Regions from separate parts of the Alteromonas sp. RKMC-009 genome, predicted to be linked through region 2. Evidence: predicted binding sites of a transcription regulator. Region 2 holds the regulator's gene; each other region holds the start of a gene.
What was found. The regulator sigma-54, encoded in region 2, starts transcription at its own class of promoters, with help from an activator protein. The targets are predictions, from matches to a motif close to GTTGGCACGNNNNTNGNNT.
Positions count from the first base shown of each region.

Region 1 (6,155 bases), 2.3 Mb from region 2:
GTTCAGCACCGATTGCTGAATCATGTCCTGGTCTACTTTCAGATCCGGAATACTCGGGTCGTAATCGCGGATGATAGTGATTGGGTTATCTGAGTCGACCCTCATCAGGCTGCGCACTTTCTCAAGCGCCTGATGGAGATTACTCCACTCAAGCCTTGGCAGCGCGTTGGGCCCGAGCAAACGGTCAACCAGGTTTCGCAGCCGGTCTGATTGCTCGATGATCATCTGCGTGAATTCATTATGGTCGGGATTTGTCAGCTCTTTTTCCAGCAACTGGGCGGCACCGCGAATTCCCCCTAAGGGATTTTTAATTTCATGGGCGAGGCCGCGGATCAGTTCTCTGGCGGCATCGTGCTGAGCATTTTGTTGATTTTCTCTGGAGATGCGGCGTTGCTGATCGATACGGCGCACCTCAAACATCAGTTTAGGGCCGTCATCGGTATTCAGGTTAGTGACCGTGAGATCAGACAATACACAACGCCCGTCTTTGAAGCACAGACGTAAATCGTTTTCAGTAAAGTCTTCGCCACGACGAATGGCCGCCCGCAAACGGGCATCATTGATGGCGTTCGGCGCAAAAAAGTCCGATAGCTTGTGTCCGGAGAGCTGCTTCACCCCAGTCTCGAACAACGCTTCCCCTGCGTGATTGGCATAAACGATTTGCAACCGCTCGTTGACCATTACCAACGCTGTGTTCAGGTTGTTCAATAAATGGTTTGTTTCAAACTCGGTGGCTTGCATGCCGAGCATTCCTCATTTGCACTTTTATGGTGCATTATAGTTTAACGCGTTCAAACGGTGTTGATTGCACCAAAATAAAATTTTCTGATGAACCCGCATGGTGCGCTGGCTGCGCCACCATAGAACGCTAATTGTTATTGATAAACACTGATGCCTGATGCAAATAAAGTGTTTGCTGAGGAGATGATGCAAGAGTCTTGCCCTTATTATCAATTATGTCTATATGATAAGTATGGGCGCCGCGGTTAATGCCGGTGAGGTTGAACTTACCGCTACTGTTGATGCGGGTTGGCTGGCCGTCGAAAGTAAGACGGTAGCGGCCACGGAAGGCCGGGGTGGTAGCGGCCGTTATAGAAAACTGACCGTTGTTATTACGGATTGTGGCTTCCGGTTCCGGAGAGGTAATGGATACTTTATAGTCGGGTTGAGTATCGCGGGATTGTGTTTGTTGCGTCGCTTTGATGTCTGGGCTGTCTGCAACGTTACTGGTATTGGCTTCGAACTCAAGGGTCTCTGCGCCGTCCTGTGGCACGTCTGTATACAGAACGGTACCGTCTTCTTTCACGACTTTATAAATTGTTTGAGAATGTACTGAAGGCACAAATAAAGCGGTGACAAGCAAAATGCGAAGTATCATCGGACACCATTTTCACAAAGAAAGAATTCTCAGTCTAGCAAAAGCCGGGACGAAAAAAAGCCCGCAGATGCGGGCTTTTTCAAATCAAATCAGCGAATGGCTTATACGCTGTAGTACATGTCGAACTCAACAGGGTGAGTAGACATGTTCAGCTTAGTCACTTCTTCAGACTTCAGACCGATGTATGCATCGATCATGTCGTCAGTCATAACGCCACCAGCTTTCAGGAAGTCACGGTCGTTGTCCAGCGCTTCCAGAGCCATTTCCAGTGAGCTGGCAACAGTTGGGATTTCTGCTGCTTCTTCTGGAGGTAAGTCGTACAGATCTTTATCCATAGAGTCACCAGGGTGAATCTTGTTGATGATACCGTCGATACCTGCCATTAACATAGCAGTGAAGCCCAGGTAAGGGTTACCAGTCGGGTCAGGGAAACGTACTTCGATACGACGCGCTTTATCGCTTGTTACGTAAGGAATACGGATTGACGCAGAACGGTTACGTGCAGAGTAAGCCAGCATAACCGGTGCTTCAAAGCCTGGTACCAGACGCTTGTACGAGTTAGTAGAAGCGTTAGTGAATGCGTTGATTGCACGGGCGTGCTTGATGATACCGCCGATGTAGTACAGCGCTTCTTCAGACATACCTGCGTACTTGTCGCCTGCGAAGATGTTTTTGCCATCTTTAGCGATAGACTGGTGAACGTGCATACCAGAACCGTTGTCACCAACCAGAGGCTTAGGCATGAATGTCGCAGACTGACCGTATGCGTTTGCAACGTTGTGTACAACATACTTATAGATTTGAACTTCGTCAGCTTTCTTAACCAGCGTGTTGAAAGCACAAGCGATTTCGTTCTGACCAGCAGTTGCTACTTCGTGGTGGTGAGCTTCAACTACCAGACCCATTTCTTCCATAACCAGACACATTGCGCCACGGATGTCGTGTGCTGAGTCTACTGGAGGAACCGGGAAGTAACCGCCTTTTACACCAGGACGGTGAGCAAGGTTACCGCCTTCGAATTCTGCACCGGAGTTCCATTTTGCTTCAGAAGAATCGATCTTGAAGAAAGAACCTGCCATGTCAGTGTGGAATTTCACATCGTCAAACAGGAAGAATTCTGGCTCAGGGCCGAAGAAAGCAGTGTCACCTATACCAGTAGACTTCAGGAACTCTTCCGCACGACGTGCAACAGAGCGAGGGTCACGGTCGTAGCCTTCCAGGGTAGACGGCTCAACGATGTCACAACGGATGTTCACCTGAGTTTCTTCTGCAAACGGGTCAACAACAACAGACTCTGAGTCTGGCATCAGGATCATGTCTGATTCGTTGATGTGTTTCCAACCAGAAATTGAAGAACCATCAAACATCTTACCTTCTTCGAAGAACTCGTCATCGACCAGACCTGCAGGGATCGATACGTGTTGCTCCTTACCTTTTGTGTCGGTAAAGCGTAAGTCTACAAATTTAGCTTCGCTTTCTTTGATCAGCTCTAATGCCTTTTCTATTGACATCGTGTCCTCCGGATTTATTAGAATAAACGTGGAATGAACAATTTCACTCCAAAATAATTGAGAATCATTAAAGCTATTTTCATGCCACTTACATGAAGACGGTAAAACGCGGCTTAGCAGGCAGTAGCACAAAAATCCCTAAACGCAAATGCACTAAAGTGGTGCAGTCAAGCTCTGTTTTGGTGCGTAAGGATGTTTTATGATTCATCGGGTTCTATCGGACTGCTGAACATTATTAAGCCGTGTTTTATCCGTACCGATGTGATTCAGACCGGCGCAGAAGAATGAAGGCTGTGACAATGCAGAAATGCAGTATATGAAGATAAGAACTGATGCTTAGACTAGAACAAAGCAAACCCGGATACTAGTAGGATCATTGATAAAACATTGGAATAAATTAGATCCGCACACAATCCAGAAAAGTGTCACAAAGAAAAATAAAAAAAGATGCGCAAAGCGAAAGGAATTTCTGTACAATCCGCGCACATTTTACTATTCCGTTTTAGCAATCAAATCTGCCTGATGTTTTTCTTACATCTGCAACGCTGATTTCCAAGGCTTTGACCCAATGACCACTGATATTAATAAATTACGCAATATCGCGATTATCGCGCACGTTGACCATGGTAAAACGACTCTGGTTGACAAACTGTTACAGCAATCCGGTACGCTGGAAAGCCGTGGCGAAGCCCAGGAACGGGTAATGGACTCTAACGACATCGAGAAAGAGCGTGGTATTACCATTCTGGCGAAAAACACCGCCATTAACTGGAATGACTACCGCATCAACATCGTAGATACCCCGGGACACGCCGACTTCGGTGGTGAGGTAGAGCGTGTAATGTCGATGGCTGACTGTGTACTGCTGCTGGTTGATGCGCAGGAAGGTCCTATGCCGCAAACCCGTTTCGTAACGCAAAAAGCGTTTGCTCAGGGTCTGAAGCCAATCGTAGTAATCAATAAAATTGACAAGCCGGGCGCACGTCCTGACTGGGTAATGGATCAGGTTTTTGACCTGTTCGATAACTTAGGTGCGACTGATGAGCAGTTAGACTTCCAGGTTATCTATGCATCAGCACTGAATGGCTGGGCATCAATGGATGCAGACACTAAAGGCGAAGACATGACGCCACTGTTCCAGTTAATCGTGGATCAGGTTGAAGCGCCAAATGCAGACCCTGCCGGTGCATTCCAGATGCAGATCTCTCAACTGGACTACAACTCGTATGTTGGCGTAATCGGTGTTGGTCGTGTTAAGCGCGGTAGCGTGAAGATGAACCAGCAGGTTACTGTTGTTGGTGCTGATGGTAAGAAGCGCAACGGTAAAGTGGGTCAGGTACTGGGTTACTTAGGTCTTGAGCGTCATGAAGTCGACTCTGCAAGCGCAGGTGACATCATCGCGATTACCGGTCTGGGCGAACTGAAAATTTCTGACACTGTGTGTGACGTTAATACAGTAGAAGCCTTGCCTCCGCTGACGGTTGACGAACCAACAGTAACCATGACGTTCCAGGTAAACACATCTCCGTTTGCCGGTAAAGAAGGTAAGTACGTGACTTCACGTAACATCCTTGAGCGTCTGCAGGACGAGCTGGTACATAACGTGGCACTGCGCGTTGAAGAAACCGCTGACCCGGATAAATTCCGCGTATCAGGCCGTGGTGAACTGCACTTAGGTATCCTGATTGAAAACATGCGTCGTGAAGGTTACGAGCTGGCGGTATCACGTCCGGAAGTAATCCTGAAAGAAGTTGACGGCGAGCTGCAGGAACCGTTTGAAACACTGACTATCGACTGTGAAGACGAGCACCAGGGTTCAATCATGGAACAGCTTGGTCTGCGTAAAGCAGAAATGCGTGACATGAACCCGGATGGCAAAGGCCGTATCCGTATGGACTTCATCATTCCAAGCCGTGGTCTGATTGGTTTCCAGACTGAGTTCATGACGCTGACTTCCGGTTCAGGTTTGTTGTACCACACGTTCGACCATTACGGTCCGCACAAAGGCGGTACTATCGGTAAGCGTAAGAATGGTGTACTGATTGCCAATGCAATGGGTAAAGCACTGACTAACGCCCTGTTTAACCTGCAGGAACGTGGTCGTCTGTTCATCGGACACGGTGTTGAAGTTTACGAAGGTATGATCATCGGTATTCACAGCCGTGACAATGACCTGACAGTAAACGCCCTGAAAGGTAAGCAACTGACAAACGTGCGTGCATCAGGTACTGATGAAGCGCAAACTCTGGTTCCACCTGTGAAGATGTCTCTTGAACAGGCGCTGGAATTTATCGATGACGATGAACTGGTAGAGGTTACGCCGGTAAGCATCCGTATTCGTAAGAAGCTGCTGACTGAAAACGACCGTAAACGTGCCGGTCGTGCGAAATAAGTACTGAGTATTTTGAAAAAGCGTCCTGATGGACGCTTTTTTTTCGCCTGAAGTATTGTTTCAATCCCGGTGAATAAGACTTATTCTTCATGTTACGCCGGAGCCGGCAATGTATATGTGTACATTGAACGCCGGAATGTCCGGAAAGAGAAATAGTTCAGAGCTGCTGTAGCAATGCTGTTAAGGAGTAAAGTGTGGCTGAATACACCATCGCGGTGATAGATGATGATACGATAACGTTAGACATTGTGACCTATGCACTGGAAGAAGAGCTGGGTGCCAATGTGTTTGCTTTCAGCCGGAGTGAAATGGCGCATGACTTTTTAGTCAACCAGCCGCAGGATAATTTGTCGTTGATTATTAGTGATCAGAACATGCCCCAATACGACGGTTTGACGTTGCTGAAAGCGTGCCGTGAAGCAGGGCTGAAAACCCCCTTCATCTTACTGACGGCTGATGCCACACGTGACACGGTAATCGCAGCGAAAAAAGGCGGAGCCACCCAGTTTCTTGCCAAACCGTTTACAACAGAAAACCTGGTGCAGAAAGTTAAGCAACTGGTGGATTGAAGCTGACCGTTAATCGTTGTAGTGTTACAGGCACAAAGATATGGCCCGCAGGGGCCTTCTCTCACTCTCTTTTAGCACTGCAACACAGGAAAATCTCACGTGCCTTTCAATTTCGACGATACGCCTTCCCGTCAGGATACCTATTCTTTTAAATGGCAGAAATACGCCGGTCAGGACATCATTCCGGCATGGGTTGCCGATATGGAATTCCGTTGCGCCCCCGCCATTCTGGATGCACTCTCTTCCAGTGTTGATCACGGCATTATGGGTTATGTATTGCCGGCGCAATACAAGCCGGCAATTGA
Region 1 is NZ_CP031010.1:3,637,983-3,644,137, reverse strand. It holds gene glnL (nitrogen regulation protein NR(II)) at 1-741, opposite strand, end outside; gene DS731_RS16150 (DUF4124 domain-containing protein) at 869-1,378, opposite strand; gene glnA (glutamate--ammonia ligase) at 1,480-2,889, opposite strand; gene typA (translational GTPase TypA) at 3,458-5,281, shown strand; gene DS731_RS16135 (response regulator) at 5,476-5,850, shown strand; gene DS731_RS16130 (MalY/PatB family protein) at 5,950-6,155, shown strand, end outside.
Region 1: the regulator sigma-54 is predicted to act here: its motif matches at 2,960-2,978, upstream of glnA (glutamate--ammonia ligase).

Region 2 (6,155 bases):
CCGATATGCCACTTAATGAAAAAGGCTACTACTTTGCTGTATTTCTCTTTGGACTGTTTGCTGCCGTGTCTGTACAAAAAACAGTGCGGGACAAAATGGAAGGCATACAGACAACGAAAATATACCTGATGTTGTGCTGGTTTGGCCTTGGTGCTGCTATTGCACTGTTAGTCATTGGTTTGGTAAACGCCAACCTGTTGCTGAGTGAAAAAGGATTTTATGGGATGGCTTTTGTACTGAGTTTGTTTGCCGCGACTACGGTGCAAAAAAATGTCAGGGATAATGCGGCAGCGGAATAAGATGTGAAGTTGAAAGCTCAGATCGCAGGATCCGGGTCTTTAACATAGTCAGACAGGACGTGATTGAATTTATCTATGAAGCCCGGGTCCACAGATTGTTTACTGAACATGAAGTGGACGTCCTGTACGTTAACGGGCTTATTACTGATTTCCAGTTCGAGGTGCAACTGTTCAGCATTAAAGCTAATCACTCTGATATCGTCCAGCACCAAATCGACACGGCCTCTGTTCAGAAACTGTAACCGCCGTTTAACGGAATCCAGATGAATAAGCTGCGCGCTGTACTGCTCAGTGACTGTTTCATTAAACCAGTCGCCGAACCACCCACCGGTATTTAACGCCAGGGTTTTGCCTTCCCTTAGTAAGGTTTCAAGAGATTTGCCGGCATATTCGTTATGATGGGAAGGATGAAAGGCAAAGCTGATGGTTTCTTTGCGGTAAGGAACAGAAAAATAGTTTTTCAGTGCTCTCGCCGGTGTGAAAGCTGCACCTGTAACTACATCAATTTGCCCCAGTTCTATTTGCTGAGTGACCCGTCTTTCAGGCAGGATCTGGCTTTCCAGTGCATAATCCAGCTTGCCTAAAACCGACTTCAACAATTGGTAGTCTTCACCGGCCGGCTCATTATTGTCTGTTATGTACAGATAAGGAGGCCAGGCTGTACCACCGGTTGTCAGACTTTTTCTGTGCTCAGCACACCATACAGAGCTTTGATAAGCCATCGCTGTCAAAAAGATGATTAAACTGATGAAACGTTTCAACGGGTTTGCCTTTAAGCCTTCGCCGGCACTACACACTCAGTGGTGTGCCGGCGCTATTCATCTTCGTTAAATCTGCCTGCAATTAATGCCTCAACAGCATCCATTGCAGCTTCAGCATCAGGACCTTCAGAGATCACAGTAACCTGTTCCCCCTGATGACTTTCCATCATCATCAGTCCCAGTACACTATTGGCATTAGCCTGCTTATCGCCTTTTTGTAAAATAACTTCGGCATCGAACTGATTCGCCAGTTGCACCAACTGCGTTGCAGCCCGGGCATGCAGGCCCAGTTTATTAACAATAGTCAGAGATTTCTCTATGCGCATTATTTACTTTGCTCCCTGTGGCGGATCTGGACATCAGGATGAGATTCCCGGAAGTTTTTCGCCAGTGATTCCGCTACATAAACTGAACGGTGCTGTCCGCCGGTACATCCGATAGCGACTGTCACATAACTGCGGTTATTCCGTTCAAGGTGCGGCAGCCAGGTCGTGATGAGGTTCTGAATCTGCCAGATAAATTTAGTCACAATAGGCTGGGAACTGAGGAAAACCTGAACCGGTGTATCCAGGCCTGTCAGGTGTTTTAAATCCGGCTCCCAGTGAGGGTTTGGCAGAAAACGGGCGTCAAATACATAGTCTGCATCTTTGGGAATACCGTGTTTAAAGCCGAATGATTCAAATACCAGAACAAGTCGTGAGCTTTTCTTACCGAGGATACGCTCGCGGATTAATTCTGCCAGCTGGTGGATGCTCAGAGAGTCGGTATCAATATTCAAATCCGCTCTTTCTGCTACGGGGGCCAGTAATTCCCGTTCTGTCTGAATGGCATCAGACAATGATTTATTCAGTTTGGCCAGCGGGTGTAACCGGCGGGTTTCGCTGAACCGGCGCACCAGCATATCGTCACTTGCGTCAATATATACGATGGTGACAGTCCATGACTGAGGCAGGTAGTCGAGAATTTCAACCAGCTCAGAAGGCTCTTTAGGCAAGTTCCTGACATCAATACTCACAGCTACCTGCTCGTATTCATCGGCGACAGTGTGTGTCAGGGCTGGTAGCAGATTAACCGGAATATTATCGACGCAGTAATACCCCAGATCCTCAAGGGCACGAAGTGCTACTGATTTTCCTGAACCTGAACGTCCGCTGATGATAATTAACTTCACGCCGTTTCTCCTGAAGTCACGTGTTGTCGGTGCGTATTACACTAAGTTACTGTAATGCGCGAATAATATCATCACTTGTCTGAGCTTTGCGGATAGTTTTTATGGTTTCTTTATCGCTGAGTTTCCCGGCAACCATGGCCAGAGTTTGTAAATGTCCTTCGGTTTGTTCCTGAGGGACAAGCAGAGTAAAGAAAATATCCACAGGTTTATTGTCGATTGCATCAAAATCGATGGCGGGCGTGCTGGTAACCACAATGGCGATGACTTTTTCCAGTCCGGCCAGACGACCATGGGGGAGGGCAATGCCGTTACCTATACCTGTGCTGCCCATTCGCTCACGGGCCAGCAGGCTACTTAACACGGTGGCTTCGTCTACATCGGGGTTATTTTTAGCTGCAATCCCGCTGATGATTTCGAGAATGCGTTTTTTGCTATTGCACTGGACCGCACACTCGGTGCGGTCCAGGCTGACTATGGCTTGTATATCCATGAATTCAATTAGTGCTTTTTAAGCTTTTCCTTGTGTTTCAGGACCTGCCTGTCGAGTTTATCGACCATGCTGTCAATGGCAGCATACATGTCCTGATTTTCGGAAGAGGCGAAGACTTCCGCGCCGCTAAGATGAACCGTTGCTTCTGCTTTTTGGCTAAGCTTTTCAACATTTAAAATAACGTGCACATTTGATATGTGGTCAAAATGACGTTCCAGTTTGCTGAACTTAGTATCGACATAATTACGCAAAGAATCAGTGATCTCAATGTGATGACCAGAAAGGTTGATTTGCATATTTCGTCTTCCTTATTTTGAGCAGCCTTAAGTTAGATAAGGCTTTTGCGTTGGTTAGACGGCGGGATCGACAAGGATTCCCGGTACTTTGCTATTGTTCGCCGGGCAACCATAATGCCTTGATCGGCCAACAACGAAGCAATCTTGCTGTCACTCAGTGGCTTGCCTGGATTTTCAGCGGCAACCAGCTTCTTAATCAGGGCGCGAATCGCTGTCGATGAACACTCTCCACCTGATTCAGTGGCAACGTGGCTGGAGAAGAAATACTTCAACTCGAAAATACCACGGGGCGTGTGCATGTACTTCTGCGTTGTTACCCTGGAAATAGTAGATTCGTGCATATCTACCATTTCTGCGACATCATTCAGCACCATTGGTTTCATCATTTCAGGGCCATGCTCAAAAAAGCCCATCTGTTGCTGAACAATACAATTTGCTACTTTCAGCAGCGTATCGTTCCGGCTCTCAAGGCTCTTAATGAACCATTTAGCTTCTTGCATGTGAGAGCGGATAAATTGTGAATCGCTGCTGTTTCTTGCTTTACGGCTCATTGCAGCGTACTGCTGATTAACACTGAGCTTAGGCAGGCTGTCGGGGTTTAATTCTACAACCCAACGGCCATTTTTCTTCGCAACCGATACATCCGGAATGACATATTCGGGTTCTTTCGTAATTAATGCACTGCCCGGACGGGGATTAAGCGTTTGCAGCAAACGCATCGCTTCCCGCAACTGATCTTCTTTCAGGCGGGTTTTACGCATTAACGTACGGTAGTCTTTACTGCCCAACAGATCGGAATGCTCTCTGAGCAGCAGTTTAGCTTCTTCCAGCCACGGTGTTTCCGGTGCAAATTGTGCCAGCTGAACTAACAAGCACTCCTGCGGTGTGCGGGACCCGGAACCGAGAGGATCAAAAAGCTGAATACGTTTAAGTACACACTCAACCTCATCTTCTTCAACGGGCTCTTCCATATCTTCACTGTTAACGCTTTGCAGAATGTCGTCAACGGTAACCGTGAGATAGCCGGACTCATCAATAGAATCGATGATCGCCAGTGCAATGGCGCGGTCTGTATCAGAAAAAGGTGTCAGACGCATTTGCCACAGCAGATGGTCCTGAATATTTTCGGTGGTTTCACCCTGAAAGATTTGTTCATCGTCGCCACCGGAAGGGCCGGGCGCGGGTGCAGAAGACGCAGAAATGTACTCATCCCAGGTACTGTCGATGGGCAGCTCGTCCGGTAAATCATTCTTTTCCAGTGCTTCCCCGGTATCCATGCTGTCAGAAGATGAGGCTGATGCAGACTCTTGCATGCTGTCATCATTATCGATGTTATTTTTCTCAATTACATCGTTGTCGGAGCTGTCGTCGACTTCCAGCAAAGGATTAGAGTCGAGGGCTTCCTGAATTTCTTGTTGTAAGTCCAGCGTAGACAACTGCAATAGCTTGATCGCCTGCTGAAGCTGAGGCGTCATTGTCAGTTGTTGGCTAAATTTTAACTGTAAAGATGGTTTCATCTACGTCTTATATAAACTCTAAAAAGGACATCCGGTTGTAGCGGTGTGAGTGCCGGTGGCGAAATCTCCGCTAAATGCTCATCCCGATATCTTAACTATAGCCTGAATTGCTCACCAAGGTATACATCACGAACTTTTTGATTACTTAATACCTGTTCTGCGGTGCCCTGAGCAATCAGTTCTCCATGACTGACGATATAGGCCTCTTCACACACATCAAGGGTTTCCCTGACATTGTGGTCGGTGATGAGGATACCGATACCTCTGTCCCGTAAGTGCTGAATGATCTTCTTTATATCATTAACCGAAATCGGGTCAACTCCGGCGAAGGGTTCATCGAGCAAAATAAATTGCGGATTGGCTGCCAGTGCGCGGGCAATTTCAACCCGGCGGCGTTCGCCACCCGACAAACTCATACCTGTGCTATTACGTATATGGTTAATATTAAATTCATCAAGTAGTGCATCCGCTTCCTGCTCACGTTGATGACTTTTTAAGTCTTTACGCGTCTGCAATATCGCCATGATGTTTTCATGTACGGTCAGCTTGCGGAAAATGGATGCCTCCTGGGGCAAATAACCAATTCCCCGGCGGGCACGTTCGTGCATTGGCTGGTGAGTCAGCTCCTGCTCATCTATGAGGATTTTGCCTTTATCCAGCGGCACAAGACCGACAATCATGTAAAACGTTGTGGTTTTACCTGCACCGTTAGGACCCAGCAGACCTACTATCTGTCCGGTAGAAACCGATAAACTAACGTCACGGACGACCTGGCGTGATTTATACGACTTTGCCAGATGAGTCGCACTCAGGGTTGCCATGTAACTCAGTTACCCTCGTTTTCGTTGCTGTCTGAAGTCTTGTTCTCTTCCTTCAACTCTTTAACTGTGTCAGGACGGAAAACCGTGGTTACCCGGCCGTTGCTGTTACTTTCACCGCCGGTTGCCAGAAGTTGCTCTTTTGACATGTCATAGGTGATGCTATCTCCCTGGACCATGCTGGTATCTTGCTGGATTTTCGCATCACCTTGCAAGGAAATAAGTTGTTTGGCGACTTCGTAGCGAATTTCATTTGCGCTGGCTTTTACCTTTGCACCGTCATCCAGGGTTTGAGAATAACTGGCTGGTTTTCCGCGGGCGATAAAAATTTCTTTTCCTTCGCCTTCACTGGCGATGGCTTCCACTTCATCTGCGGCAATAATGAGTGAACCCTGGGTGATTTTCACATCGTCTTTAAAAACCGATTTTTTCTTCTTACCGTCGATAAACTGTGACTTGGCATCCACGGTAATCGGCTTTTCAAAATCACCGGAGCCGGCCATTGCCTCACCGGCAACAGCAAGCAGCGTTATTACTGCAAAAAGGCTAACTGCCCGGGGAATAAATTGTCTGCACATGATCAATTAACTCATATTGTTGGGTACGCAGGTTCGCATTGAAACCGTTACTTTTAATGATGGTCTGTACGCCGCGTATATCTACCGGCTGGTCTGAAGTCATGGTTTTGTCATCCAGATTCACCTTAATAAAATTGGTTGTGATGGTCTGGATAAACTCTTCAGGGTTCAGGCTTTTTATCAGCACATTGTCTTCCAGCTGGATCAGGTCATCGTTGTAGAGTG
Region 2 is NZ_CP031010.1:999,871-1,006,025, forward strand. It holds gene yiaA (inner membrane protein YiaA) at 1-299, shown strand, start outside; gene DS731_RS04370 (substrate-binding periplasmic protein) at 317-1,060, opposite strand; gene DS731_RS04375 (HPr family phosphocarrier protein) at 1,114-1,386, opposite strand; gene rapZ (RNase adapter RapZ) at 1,386-2,231, opposite strand; gene ptsN (PTS IIA-like nitrogen regulatory protein PtsN) at 2,278-2,721, opposite strand; gene hpf (ribosome hibernation promoting factor) at 2,730-3,017, opposite strand; gene DS731_RS04395 (RNA polymerase factor sigma-54) at 3,050-4,534, opposite strand; gene lptB (LPS export ABC transporter ATP-binding protein) at 4,630-5,355, opposite strand; gene lptA (lipopolysaccharide transport periplasmic protein LptA) at 5,361-5,930, opposite strand; gene lptC (LPS export ABC transporter periplasmic protein LptC) at 5,899-6,155, opposite strand, start outside.

Region 3 (6,155 bases), 440 kb from region 2:
TGCAGACTGATCATATTGACCATCTCATCAACCGCATTCACATTGGAACTTTCCAGCATGCCCGTTCTGACCATAACATTTGCATCGGCATCGACTGCCGCGCCGTCTTTGGTTCTGAACAGACCGTCATACCCTTTTTCCAGGTTATTTAAATCGGGGTTAACCAGCTTTAACCGGCCCACCTCTTCCGACACATTCTCCGGTGCGCCAACAGGGCGGGTGGAAATGGTGCCGTCCATTGCAATATTCAGATTATCCAGTGGCACAGGCAGATAAATTGGCCCGTTGTCACCCATCACAATGTTGCCGTGCATGTCTGTGAGCATGCCGTCAGCACCAAGCTGAAAGCTGCCGTCACGGCTGTAAGCTTCCTGCCCGTCGGCGCCCTGAACGGAAAACCAGCCGTCTCCCTGAATAGCAACATCCAGATCGCGGTTGGTCTGCACCATCGCACCGGACTCGTAGTTATTAGACGGGCTTTCAGTCATGGAAAATACACGGGTCGGCAAACCTTCGCCGTATGCCGGCATAGCTCTGGCCTGTTCAAGCTGCGCACGGAAACCGGTGGTTTGCGCATTAGCCAGATTATTGGCGCGCACTCCGGTGGCCAGCAGGTCTTGCTTGGCGCCGCTTGCAGCAATATAGAGTAATTTATCCATGACTGACTTTTGACGTTTTTATGAACCTTACAGTGACAACTGCAATTCAAATGCCAAAAGTAAATTGACGTAAAGAAGGGAAAGTTTGACGGTTTGCTGACAAAGTTTCCTCGCCTGACAACACGGGCGGAGGGTAAATTTCAGCGTGCAGAATGTGAGTGAACGCCCCGCTGCGGAAATAAAACAGGCCGGAAAACCGGCCTGCCTGAATGTTATACCACTGACGTATTAACGGATATTCAGAATTGTCTGGTTCAGCTGGTTATTGACCTCCAGCGCCCGTGAGTTCGCCTGGAAGTTACGCTGAGCGATGATCAGGTCAATCAGCTCGGTAGTCAGGTTAACGTTTGCCTGTTCCAGAGCTGATGAGTTAATTTCACCGTAAGTACCGGTTGTGGCTTCACCAGCCAGTGCCTCACCGGAAGCAATTGATTCTTTCCACTGGGTGCTGCTTTGCTGGGTCAGGCCCTGCTCGTTTGAAAAGCGCACCAGCGCAACCCGTACGATAGGCTCAGAAGTTCCGTTAGAGAAGGTCGCCCGAACCAGACCGTCGGCACCGATATCGATACCAGTTAAACGGCCTACCGGTAAACCATCCTGCTCCAGTGAAGTAACCTCAAACGCTGACGCAAACTGAGTCGGTTCGTTGGTGGTTGCCCCCGCCGGATCAAGGTTAAAGTCTATTGCAATTTGTTGTGACGGATCAGAACCGTTTGACAGAATAGTTCCACCTAAGGCTTCTGTTTGAATCTTCAGGTTAGTCTGAGCCACACCATCCGGCGATTCAATGCCCACAAAATCACCGCCCTGACTGAAAGACATTTTCGCCACGGTGACTGCTGAACCACTTGCAGTACCAACCACGTTCGTCGCCGTTGCCGGGTCTGAGTTAGTCCCGTCAGAGTTCACCAGATCGACGAGATTGTCATCGATGGCAGTAGCAACATACCAGTCATTAGTGGTTGTAGCCGCCGGGTCTTTAATGAAATAGTAAGTCATTACATGGCTGTCACCCAGTGAATCATAAACGGTCACCGATGTAGCCGCGTTATAAGTCAGCGGATCGTCCGGATTAAATAATGTAGGGTCCAGTGCCTGATCCCCTGCCGGCAAGTTCATCCGGATATCCACTTCGCTTGTTTGTTGCGGCGAACCGGATGAATCAGGAATGCGTACGGGAATGGTAGTACTTAATGCTACAGATGAACTGGTGCCATCTGTATTTACCGGAAATCCTAATAAGTTGTCACCATTACTGTTCACAACGAAGTTATCTTCATCCAGCTTGAACTGTCCGGCACGGGTAAATGAGAAGTCCCGTGATGTGATTTCAGGCACCGTAGCAAAGAAGCCGTTACCTGTGATCGCAAGATCCAGAGAAGTATTAGTAAACTGTAAACTACCCTGAGAAAACTGCTGTGCCACATCTTGTGTCAAAACACCGTCACCGACTTTTGTTTTACCGCCTGCCAGCAATGACGATGCATAGACATCACCAAATTCTGCGCGGGACTCTTTAAAGCCCACCGTGTTGACGTTCGCGATGTTATTGGCGGTTACGTCGAGATCTTTCTGCGCGGCTGCAACGCCACTAAGTGCAATATTAAAAGACATAACTCTTTCTCCTGTTAACTGCCTATCTGGATGACGTCGCTGAGGTTGATACTCACATCACCCGCCAAATTCAAAATAATGCCCTGACTGCTGCCAGTCATGCTGACACTGCCTACCTGCCGGTTAATAGCAGTAGGAACGGTTGTCCCTTCATTGTCGACGGTGCCGTTAGCATTAACCACATATTCTCCGGCCGGCATAGGATTGCCGTTTGTGTCTGTTCCGTCCCAGTTAAACTGGATATTTCCTGCCGCCTGCGTACCTGCATCAATGGTCTTAACAATTTCACCATATTGATTTTCGATGGTGATCTTCAGATCCTGCACGGTCTGATCGTTAACCAGTACGCCACTGAAGCCGGCACCTTCTTCTGCCATGTAGCCCACATTACCTTCCACCAGCACCTGCTGACCGATCAGACTGGAAGCCTGCAATGCCTGGTTGGATGTCATGGACGCGGCAAAGGATTCGAACTTTTCATTCAACTGGGAGATCCCGTCTGCCATCGTGAAAGATGTCATCTGGGCAACCATCTGATCATTGTCCACCGGTTTAGTTGGATCCTGATTCGCCAGCTGCTCTGTAAGCAATGAGAAAAAGTCTTCCTGAGTCAGGCGCTGTTCGCTGCCATCGGCAACGGCTACACCTTCTTCCTGCCAGTAGAGCTCTGAATTTAAGCCGGTCGTATTTGAAATAGTACTCACGAAAATACCCTCTGCTCAGCGCGGTTACTGACCGCGACCAAGCTGCAGTACCTGACGGAAAATACGTTTGGTTGTATCAGCAACCTGAACGTTTGTTTCGTAGCCTTTCGAAGCGGACATCATATTTGCCATTTCTTCGACAATGTTGACGTTGGGCTTGTAGATATAACCGTTTTCATCAGCCATGGGATTGTTCGGTGCATACTCAATTTGCAGAGGTGCATCGCTCTCCACTACGCCTTTAACCTCAACACCCACGCCTTTGCTCTGTTCATCAGATGCTCTGGCAAGTTCTGCGGCGAAAACCGGATAGCGTGCCTTATAGGTTTCTTCGTAACTGCTGCTGACGCTGTTAGCGTTAGCAATGTTACTGGCGGTGGTGTTCAGACGGACACTTTCTGCTTCCATACCGGTACCGGAAATGGACATGACATTAAACAGGCTCATTAACTTTGCCCTCCACTTAAGGCCTTCTTCATACCTTTCAGTTTTCCTTCGAGAAATTGCAGGGTTGCCTGGTATCTCATTCCGTTATCCAGAAAGGCATTTCTTTCAGCCTGCACTTCAACGGTGTTGCCGTCCCCGGTGTCGGGCTGATTTGGGATTCGATAATCGATGTCGAAGCTGTTGATATTAAGACCGCCACCAATGTGATTTTCATGAGTGCGCTGCAAAGAGCCCTGGCGCTGTTCACTGCGGGCGCTTTCCATGGCTTGCTTAAAGTCTATATCGCGGGCTTTGTAGCCGGGTGTGTTAGCGTTTGCCAGATTACCGGCAATCACTTCCATCTTCTGCTCTCTGATATCCAGCGCTTTTTTATGGAAACCGGTCAGATTGTCTAAGTTGATGGCCATGTAAAACACTCCACAGGCAAAGATTCCTACAACATCGAATTAAAAAGAGATTCAGAGTATGAATCGTCGTTTTCTTATTGTTGAAAACTTTGCAAATGAAGTGCCAAGTATTTTTTGACGCCCCGGGCGGGGCGTCAGGAGATTATTTATTTCTTTGATAGTAAAGGCCGGGATGGCACTTCACCATGGTAAAGTGAGATCCGGCTTCACCGATAGATTCCGAAGCGCCGAGGAACAAAATCCCCCCGGGCTGCATCTGGGCGGCAATTTGTTGCAGTATCTTTTGTTTCACATCTGCCGGAAAATAAATCAGTACATTACGGCAAAATACGATGTCGAAGCGACCCAGGGCTGTATAACTGTGCAGCAGATTCAGGCTTTTGAAAGTAACCATTCTGCGTACTTCCTCATTGACCTGAACCATACCCTCACTGTTGGGAGAGAAATAGCGTTGTCGGCGTTCTGCCGATAACCCGCGGGCCAGAGAAAGTTCGTCATACACACCTTTGTTGCACTTCTCCAGCATGGCCGACGACAAATCTGTGCCGGTAATTTCCACACCTGCTCTTAAAGCGCCGGGTTTTTGCCGCTGAAATTCCAGTACTGACATAGCGATGGAGTACGGTTCCTGTCCTGAGGAACAGGCAGCACTCCAGATCCGCAACCGGCGATTTTCACTGGCGTACTGCGGCAAGATATTATTGATAAGTAATTCGTAGGGATAATTATCACGAAACCAGAGGGTTTCATTGGTGGTCATGGCATCCAGAACGGATTGCAACAGATTACGGTTCCCACCGCGTACCACTGCTGCAATCAATCCGTCCAGACTGTCGTAGTCGTATTCGTACATCAAAGACGACAAGCGGCTACGAACAAGATATTGCTTGTTGTCGCCTAACGAAATGCCACACTGTTGCTGCAGAAAAGTTCCGAACTGACGGTAACTATCGGCAGACACTTCTTTATTTTTCAAGCTTCCCTGGCCCCGTCAATCAGTTAGACAACCATTTACCTACAGCAGTAGCAAGTTCATCAGGATGGAATTTTGCAATGAAATCATCGGCACCGACTTTTTGCACCATCGCCTGATTGAATACCCCGCTTAACGACGTGTGCAGAACCACTTTTAATTTCTGCAATTCAGGGGTGTTTTTAATTTCAGCCGTCAGTGTGTATCCGTCCATTTCCGGCATTTCTATATCGGAAACCAGTACGCCCACTTTATCTGTAACGTCGCCGGTTTCAGCAGCAATCTCTTTGAGACGGTTCAATGCTTCCAGGCCATTCTTAGCCAGCTCCATTTTCAGTCCCAGTGCCGTCAGCGCTTTTTTCACCTGACTGCGGGCAACAGAAGAGTCATCGGCAATGAATATAATCTTATCTTCCTGAGCAGTGGTATCCAGCCCGGCGATAACATCTTCACTGACCTCGGCTTTGAGCGGAGAAATTTCGTTAAGAATTTTTTCTACGTCCAGAATTTCCACCAGCTCTTTATCCACTTCCGTAACGGCAGTGAGATAACTGGCGCGGCCCGTACCCTGCGGCGGGGGCATAATGGCATCCCAGTTCGTATTGATAATGCGTTCAACCGCGCCAACCAGAAAGCCCTGTACTGAGCGGTTGTACTCGGCAATAACGATAAATGCTGTTTCGAGGTTTTCAATCCGTCTGCCGCCTGTTGCCATGCTAAGGTCTATGACAGAAATGGTTTGCCCGCGGATATGCGCGATTCCCCGTACCAGTGAATTCAATTTAGGCATTGCTGTCAATGGCGGGCACTGCAGTACCTCCCGCACTTTGAACACGTTAATACCAAAGCGCTGACGGCCGTTGAGTCTGAATAACAGTAGCTCCAGCCTATTCTGCCCCACTAACTGCGTGCGCTGGTTAACGGAATCAAGAATGCCTGACATACATCACCTCTAATTTAAATTGGGCACGAACATTGCGTTTCACCATATCACTTAATGTTTAAAAACAGAATCGCCAAAAAAGTGACACTTTAACCGTTACGAATCTAAGGGTTCTGCTTTTAATCATAGTCAAAATACAATGAACTGAACACGAAAAAAGTCATCATGCAGAAAAAGTTATCGAAATTATTGCAGAAATCTTTAAGCAGGCCACTGATGGTTATGTTGCTGATGATGCTAAACATAGCCAGTATCCCGGCATTTGCCCAATCTTCAGCGCAGATGCGGGAAAAAATTCAGCAGGAAGCTCAGGCTTATCTGTTAGGCGAAATTGGTGACGCTCACGGCGACGATAATATTCAGGTAAGTATTGTGCCTGTTGATGACCGCATTCAGATCCCCGTCTGC
Region 3 is NZ_CP031010.1:1,437,175-1,443,329, reverse strand. It holds gene flgF (flagellar basal-body rod protein FlgF) at 1-659, opposite strand, end outside; gene flgE (flagellar hook protein FlgE) at 888-2,273, opposite strand; gene DS731_RS06240 (flagellar hook assembly protein FlgD) at 2,288-2,977, opposite strand; gene flgC (flagellar basal body rod protein FlgC) at 3,002-3,424, opposite strand; gene flgB (flagellar basal body rod protein FlgB) at 3,424-3,831, opposite strand; gene DS731_RS06225 (CheR family methyltransferase) at 3,974-4,807, opposite strand; gene DS731_RS06220 (chemotaxis protein CheV) at 4,827-5,747, opposite strand; gene flgA (flagellar basal body P-ring formation chaperone FlgA) at 5,913-6,155, shown strand, end outside.
Region 3: the regulator sigma-54 is predicted to act here: its motif matches at 3,921-3,939, upstream of flgB (flagellar basal body rod protein FlgB).

Region 4 (6,155 bases), 1.0 Mb from region 2:
TACCGTGAAATAAGCCGGGATAACCCGGCGTATTCTCAACGCCAGCGCATTGTCGCTACGTTGGAAGATAAACTGTCTCCCTGTTTTTACGCCACGCTGACAACCTCTGTGGGATTCGGCGCTCTCATCTTTTCAGGCTTGCAGCCGGTGGTCGCATTTGGATGGATGATGCTGGCTTCCATGTTGATCACCATGGCGGTAAGTTTGCTGCTGTTCCCGGCTTTGCTGTCATTTTTACCGGCCAGTAAAGAAACGAAAGAGTACAGTTTTATTAAAGCTTTGCTGGAACGCCTGCGCCGGCTATCGATGCGCGCACCATTGGCTGTCAGCGGGTTTGTGCTCATTGTGTTTGCTGTTATGGCGGCGGGCATCACACGGCTTAATGTTGAAAACTCCTTTATTAATTACTTTGATAAAGAAACGCAAATCTACAAAGAACTGGCGTTTATCGACCGTGAATTTGGTGGTTCTACTGCCCTGGATGTCATTATTACACTGGATGAACAAAACGCGTCGAAGGAACTGGTGCTGACGGCAGATTCTGTCGCACAGTTGCAGCTGGCGCAGGCGGCCATCAAGGCATTTGACGCCACAGGCAGTGTGACGTCGGTAGTGAATTTTACTGAACTGGCAAAACAGTTAAATGGCGGAAAACCGCTTACCGAGTATGAGCTTACCTCTATCTACCGTTTACTGGATGAAAAGGTGGTAAATCAGCTGGTGGGGGCGTATTTTTCTGCAGAAGATAATGCCTTTCGTATCTCTACGCGTATTCAGGACACCACGGAAGGGTTGAACCGTCAACTGTTTATGACTCAACTGCAGTCTGACTTAAAAGCCACGGGGCTGGATGACTCTCAGTATGAACTGACTAACCTGTTCGTGTTGTATCAGGATATTCTCAGTCGTCTGTTTGACTCCCAGATCAAAACTCTCGGCATTGTGTATGCTGTGCTGGCGCTGGTGCTGTTTGCTATTTTCCGCTCGCTTAAGGTCACACTGATTGCGCTGCTACCGAATATTCTCACCACGCTGGGAATTTTAGGGATCATTGGCTGGTCCGGTATTTCCCTTGATATTATGACTATCACTATTGCAGCTATTGCCATGGGTATCGCTGTCGATGATACCATTCACTTTTTACACAGTTACCTGTCTGGTATGAAACAGGGAGATGGCAGCGCAGACGCGGGGAGCCGTTCAGCCTTCGGGCATTCCGGACTGGCTATATTGTTCACCTCTACCATTATCGCAACGGGTTTCTCATTGTTCGGTTTTTCTGACTTTTTACCCAGTGTGTATTTTGGCTTGCTGACGGCACTGGCAATGCTGCTGGCACTGTTTACTGACCTGAGTTTATTGCCGGCGCTGCTAAATCGTTTTGTTGGTAAGAAAAGTAGCGGGTAATGCCCCTGCAATCAGGTATGATATATAGACGAATAAAGGCTTGCAGCGATGCAGGCCTTTTTTACTGATGGCTGAGAAAGGAGCTGAGCAATGCCTGAGGCAGATTCCGTTGCAGGGTTAGGGAGAGAAGAGGCCAGTATCCGGGTATTTATGGCCAACCGGCCTGATTATCCTTTGACGGGGCCAGCGGGGCAATTGTTGCCGGCAAATGGCACCCTCATTGAGAATATAAACCGGGAATGCGGAAACGGCTGGCGTAAAGTATTTAATGTTTACGCAAAATGGGTATTTGCGTTGTCAGAGAGTGCCGGCCAGACACGAGGCATTTCCTCATGGCAACAGTATCGTGACGAGCTTTTGCTGACAGAACAGGGGAGTACAGCGCTCTGGTTTGAAGCGCCGGAACACTTTAACCCTGCCAGATTAAACATTGTGATGGGCAAAACCTTTGCCGGAACGTTGGGACTTACAGACAGTGTGGAATGGCTGACGGCTGATTTTGCTGTGTGTTTGCGACGGTCATTGATTGTGACGCCGTATTTTGACTACCGGCAGTTGACGAACGAAAAAATTGGTTTTCTGAATCATCTGATCAGAAGCAGGCCAACTTTGTTGAAACAGGCTATGGGGCGCCAGACATAAAAAAACCAGACCCGGAGGTCTGGTTTTGAGTTTTCTCAGTACTGATTAACAGTCTTTGTCTTCTGCATTCATGCCTTCTTTGGCATCTTCACAGGCGTCTTCAACTGCGTTACCTGCATCGGTAACGACTTCGTCGAGTTTTTCACCTGCGTTTTCTGCTTCACCGTCGCCGCATGCGGCCAGTGAGAATGCAAAACCTGCTACTAACAGTGCCTTAAGCATTAATTTAGATAAGTTCATAGTCCTTTCTCCTTGTTCCAATGTATATTGTTAGACTCTAGGTGATTTGCCGCGTAATGCATTCGCGATCAGAGAGATCACCAGCAACGCTACAAACACGAAGAATAAAAACTGAGCAATGCCTGATGCTGCACCGGCAATGCCGCCAAAGCCAAAAACTGCTGCGATAATGGCGATAATGAAAAATGTAACTGCCCAACCTAGCATAATTATTTCCTCATATTGCTCTAGTAAATGACATATTAACTTATGCTGGTATTGTGCCATTATTTAAATTGTTGAAAATTAAGGTGTATTTTTTGTTTTGCTGTGTTTGGGTCTGATTGACAGGGCGGTAGTTACAACTTACTTGCATTTTTTACACAGTCTCCGGAAAGCTTTCATGCAGTGCATGAGAGACGCTGGTACACTAGATTTATATTTCATCATTTATTTAACCCGGCTTACCTGTGGCCCGCCAGCCGTTGCCGGTCCCGCTTTCGATACACGGACAACTATTCATGAGTAAAAACCATTCTGCATTTATCGGTTTGATGCAAAGAGCAAGAAACGTAAAACGCTGGCCATTGATGGCGCAGTTTCAGGAAGAAATGCTATCGACGCATATTTATGAAGCCGCAGTGGTTGCTCACATGCTCGGTGCAATTGCAAAAGACGTATTTAACGAAGATGTTGAGCCTGACCGGGTAGCCTCGATGGCTATTTTCCATGAAGGCAGTGAAATTGCCGGTATGAGCGACATCCCCAGCCCGGTAAAATATCACGACCCTGAAACCACCATGGCGATTAAGAAGCTGGAGCGAAGGTTTGAAGCCATGTTACTTCAAACGTTACCTGAACCACTACGTCAGCGTTACCAGCCTCTGATTGAGCAGGATAAAGAAGATATTCATGTGGCGCTGGCGAAAGCTGCAGACGTTTTGTGTGCTTATTTGAAATGTGACTATGAGTTATCAAAATCCAACTCAGAGTTTTCAAATGCTATGCACGAGATGGACATACAACTGAAAAAATATCGGGACACGTTTAAATGTGTGGATTATTTCTGTCAGGTATTTCTTGAAGATGCAAAAGGAACGCTGGATGAGCAGACCCGCGATTTAGACTGGGTCGAAAGGGCTAATACGCTGAATATTAAAGAATAACAGGGAACGTTTAACGTCCTCAGTTCAGGCGCGGTCTTTCAATAACTGCGTTCTGGCTTGTTTCAGGGATAATAATTCATCATAACATTGCTGCATGCGTGTGCGGATTTTCCGCAACAACTGAGCACAAGACTGGCTCTGTTTTTCGTTTAACGCATCATCGAACTGTTTCAGAACCCGTGATTCTAGTGCTACCAGTTGATCAACAAACACTTGCTCACTGTCTGCAGAAAGCTTACTGACTACATGGGTATAGAGTTTTCTGGCTTCGATAACCAGAGACGTTTCGGTAAAGTCACTTTGTTGATTTGCATAGGGCATGAGATCAGTACAGGCTTGTTGCTTCTCCCTTAATATACGGGAAAACAAGGCGCGGGTACTGTCGCAACTCACGGCTTTAATTCCGTCGCTGTAAAACGAGATACCGCTTTGCAGGACATTGATGAGATATGAAATATTATCAGACGGATAATTAGCAGCAGACACAGCGGGTTCCCTTTGTTGCAAAACTCTGTATGGGAAATTGCAGGGATCAGGCCATATGTTATGTCTGCTACTCAAATTTTATATTTATGATACATAAGGCTTTTTTTTCGGATGCTTAAACAGGCAGTGTGTGCAGGAAGCGGGTAAATACATCTTTACAATTTGCTCTGTAAAAAAGTAAAAGCCGGCATTGCGAACAATGCCGGCTTTGAAGTGCTGTTTACAGCAATTACAGATTGTACATTTTCACATCGCCTGCATTACCGGAATAGGTAGATACAGTGAGATCCTGAGTGAAGTACACAAAATGGACCTGAGTCGGATTACCGGTGTCATCGTAAAATACTTCGCCGGCATTACCGAGAATGTAACCGCAGGCGCCACTGTAGTAGTAAGCGTTCCAGCCAGTCACCAGGGGACTGTTGTAGCTGGCCAGCGCATTTACCGGTTCCGGACTGCTGTAAACTTTGTTCCACAGGTCCACACAGCCGGCGGTGTCCGCAGTACTCCCCTGAGCCCAGCCATCCGGTGTGAAATCTACAGACTGTCCGCCGATATTTATCGGCGTTGTCTGGCGAATCTGATATTTGGCCTGTAACAGCGTAATGCCTGACTTAAATGCGCCCATCTGACCCTGAGTAACGGCATTGGTGGCATCTTCAGACAAATCAATAAAACGGGGAGCAGCTGTTACAGCCAGCACGCCAAGAATGACAATGACGATGACCAGCTCGATTAATGTAAAGCCTGCAGAATATTTAAAAGTTTTCATCATGGTATAAGGTTCTGATTAACGACATGATGAGAATAGAGGAAAGGAACGTTTGCGCCAATAAAGAAACGCCTGAAACGGGTATTTCAGGCATTTATCAGGTATAGGGCAGAATAAGTAAATGACTACCCCGGCGATGCTTACAATTCAGATATCAGGCAGGTTTGTTTGCCAACAGTTCACTGACTGTAAAGGCTTTTTTACCCAGGGTTGCCGCATCATTGCTCATTCTTACCATGATTGAAAAATACACGTCTTCCATGGTCTGCGTTTCGACGGTCATGTCTGTAGTTTGCGCCGGGAATGGCTGGGCTACGCCGGAACAGCCTGACATTGTGCATTGTTCTTCCTGCAGTACAGGGATTTGAGCAGCACTGGTGTCTTTTACCAGGCGTTTGCCGGTAGTCATTTTACGTTCAACATCTGTCTTCACGATAGCCAGATACTGATAGCCGGCAGCCTTAGCGATTTCAGCGGCGCGGTATAAAGTATATTCCTGCACCAGCGCCGCATCGGTGGCTTCTGTGGCACGGAACATCACTCTGTACTCCGCATCAGACAGTTGAACAGATGAATATCCGTACTGTTTCTCAGATTTTGCCGCCTTATATGGCGTTGGCGCTGAGTCCGGTACACTGCTACAGGCACTGAGTACCAGCACACTTGCCGTTAGCACCGGTAAAAATACGTTGCGCGTTTTAATCATTAATCCTGATGCAAAACCTGGCATATGGTGTCCTTATCCTAAGAAATTGAAAACTGCGGTGCGGGCAAAAGCAAACAGGGCCTGCCGGCGCTTGCCGGGCGGATCATCACTGGTTGCACCTTTCCAGGCACCGGCACCGAAACAGGTAAGCAGGGTTTCGGGGCGGGCAACAAAAAGTCTTGCTGTCACTTTAGCATGGTTCACTGCAACCGCACTTTCATATTGCGATATTTCGTAGTTTTCCTGCGCCTTGTCACGGGCGCGCAGTGCCGAAGTTAAAAACAGGTTCATGATTTTGTTTCCTCCTGTTTTTCCTCTTTGTTCACACCAACAGCCTGTAACAGCGTTCTGACTGCAGGCATCAGCGAGATGTAGCGGTAAGCATTTCTGGCTATCGCAAATGCAGCCACCGCCAGAGCGAGATTAAGTACAAAAACAATCAGTGCTGTTATGCCGTTGTGAACGTTAAAATGATGCAATGTGATGGCGATACCGATATTGGCGATGAGCCAGCAGAAGCAGGCAAACACGAATGTCGCCAGAATTGATATGCCGGTGACGACCACTGATTGCCTGGCCACATTCACTTCGGCCGCGGTAAGGTCCGCCAGTGCTATCAATTCCTGCTGCTTTTGATACAGCACCCATTGAGCATTGGTTATCATGTCGTCCAGCGAAGGGTCAGACTCATCGGAAGTCTCTGCGTCTTCGTTGGCTGCGTCTTCAGCGTAAGGATCCTGACGGCCTTCCGGTGATT
Region 4 is NZ_CP031010.1:2,005,381-2,011,535, forward strand. It holds gene DS731_RS08825 (efflux RND transporter permease subunit) at 1-1,407, shown strand, start outside; gene DS731_RS08830 (DUF6942 family protein) at 1,498-2,049, shown strand; gene DS731_RS08835 (hypothetical protein) at 2,095-2,289, opposite strand; gene DS731_RS08840 (DUF1328 domain-containing protein) at 2,320-2,496, opposite strand; gene yfbR (5'-deoxynucleotidase) at 2,790-3,434, shown strand; gene DS731_RS08850 (DUF2383 domain-containing protein) at 3,459-3,920, opposite strand; gene DS731_RS22350 (type II secretion system protein) at 4,150-4,695, opposite strand; gene DS731_RS08860 (CC0125/CC1285 family lipoprotein) at 4,847-5,422, opposite strand; gene DS731_RS08865 (hypothetical protein) at 5,432-5,689, opposite strand; gene DS731_RS08870 (hypothetical protein) at 5,686-6,155, opposite strand, start outside.
Region 4: the regulator sigma-54 is predicted to act here: its motif matches at 2,539-2,557, upstream of DS731_RS08840 (DUF1328 domain-containing protein).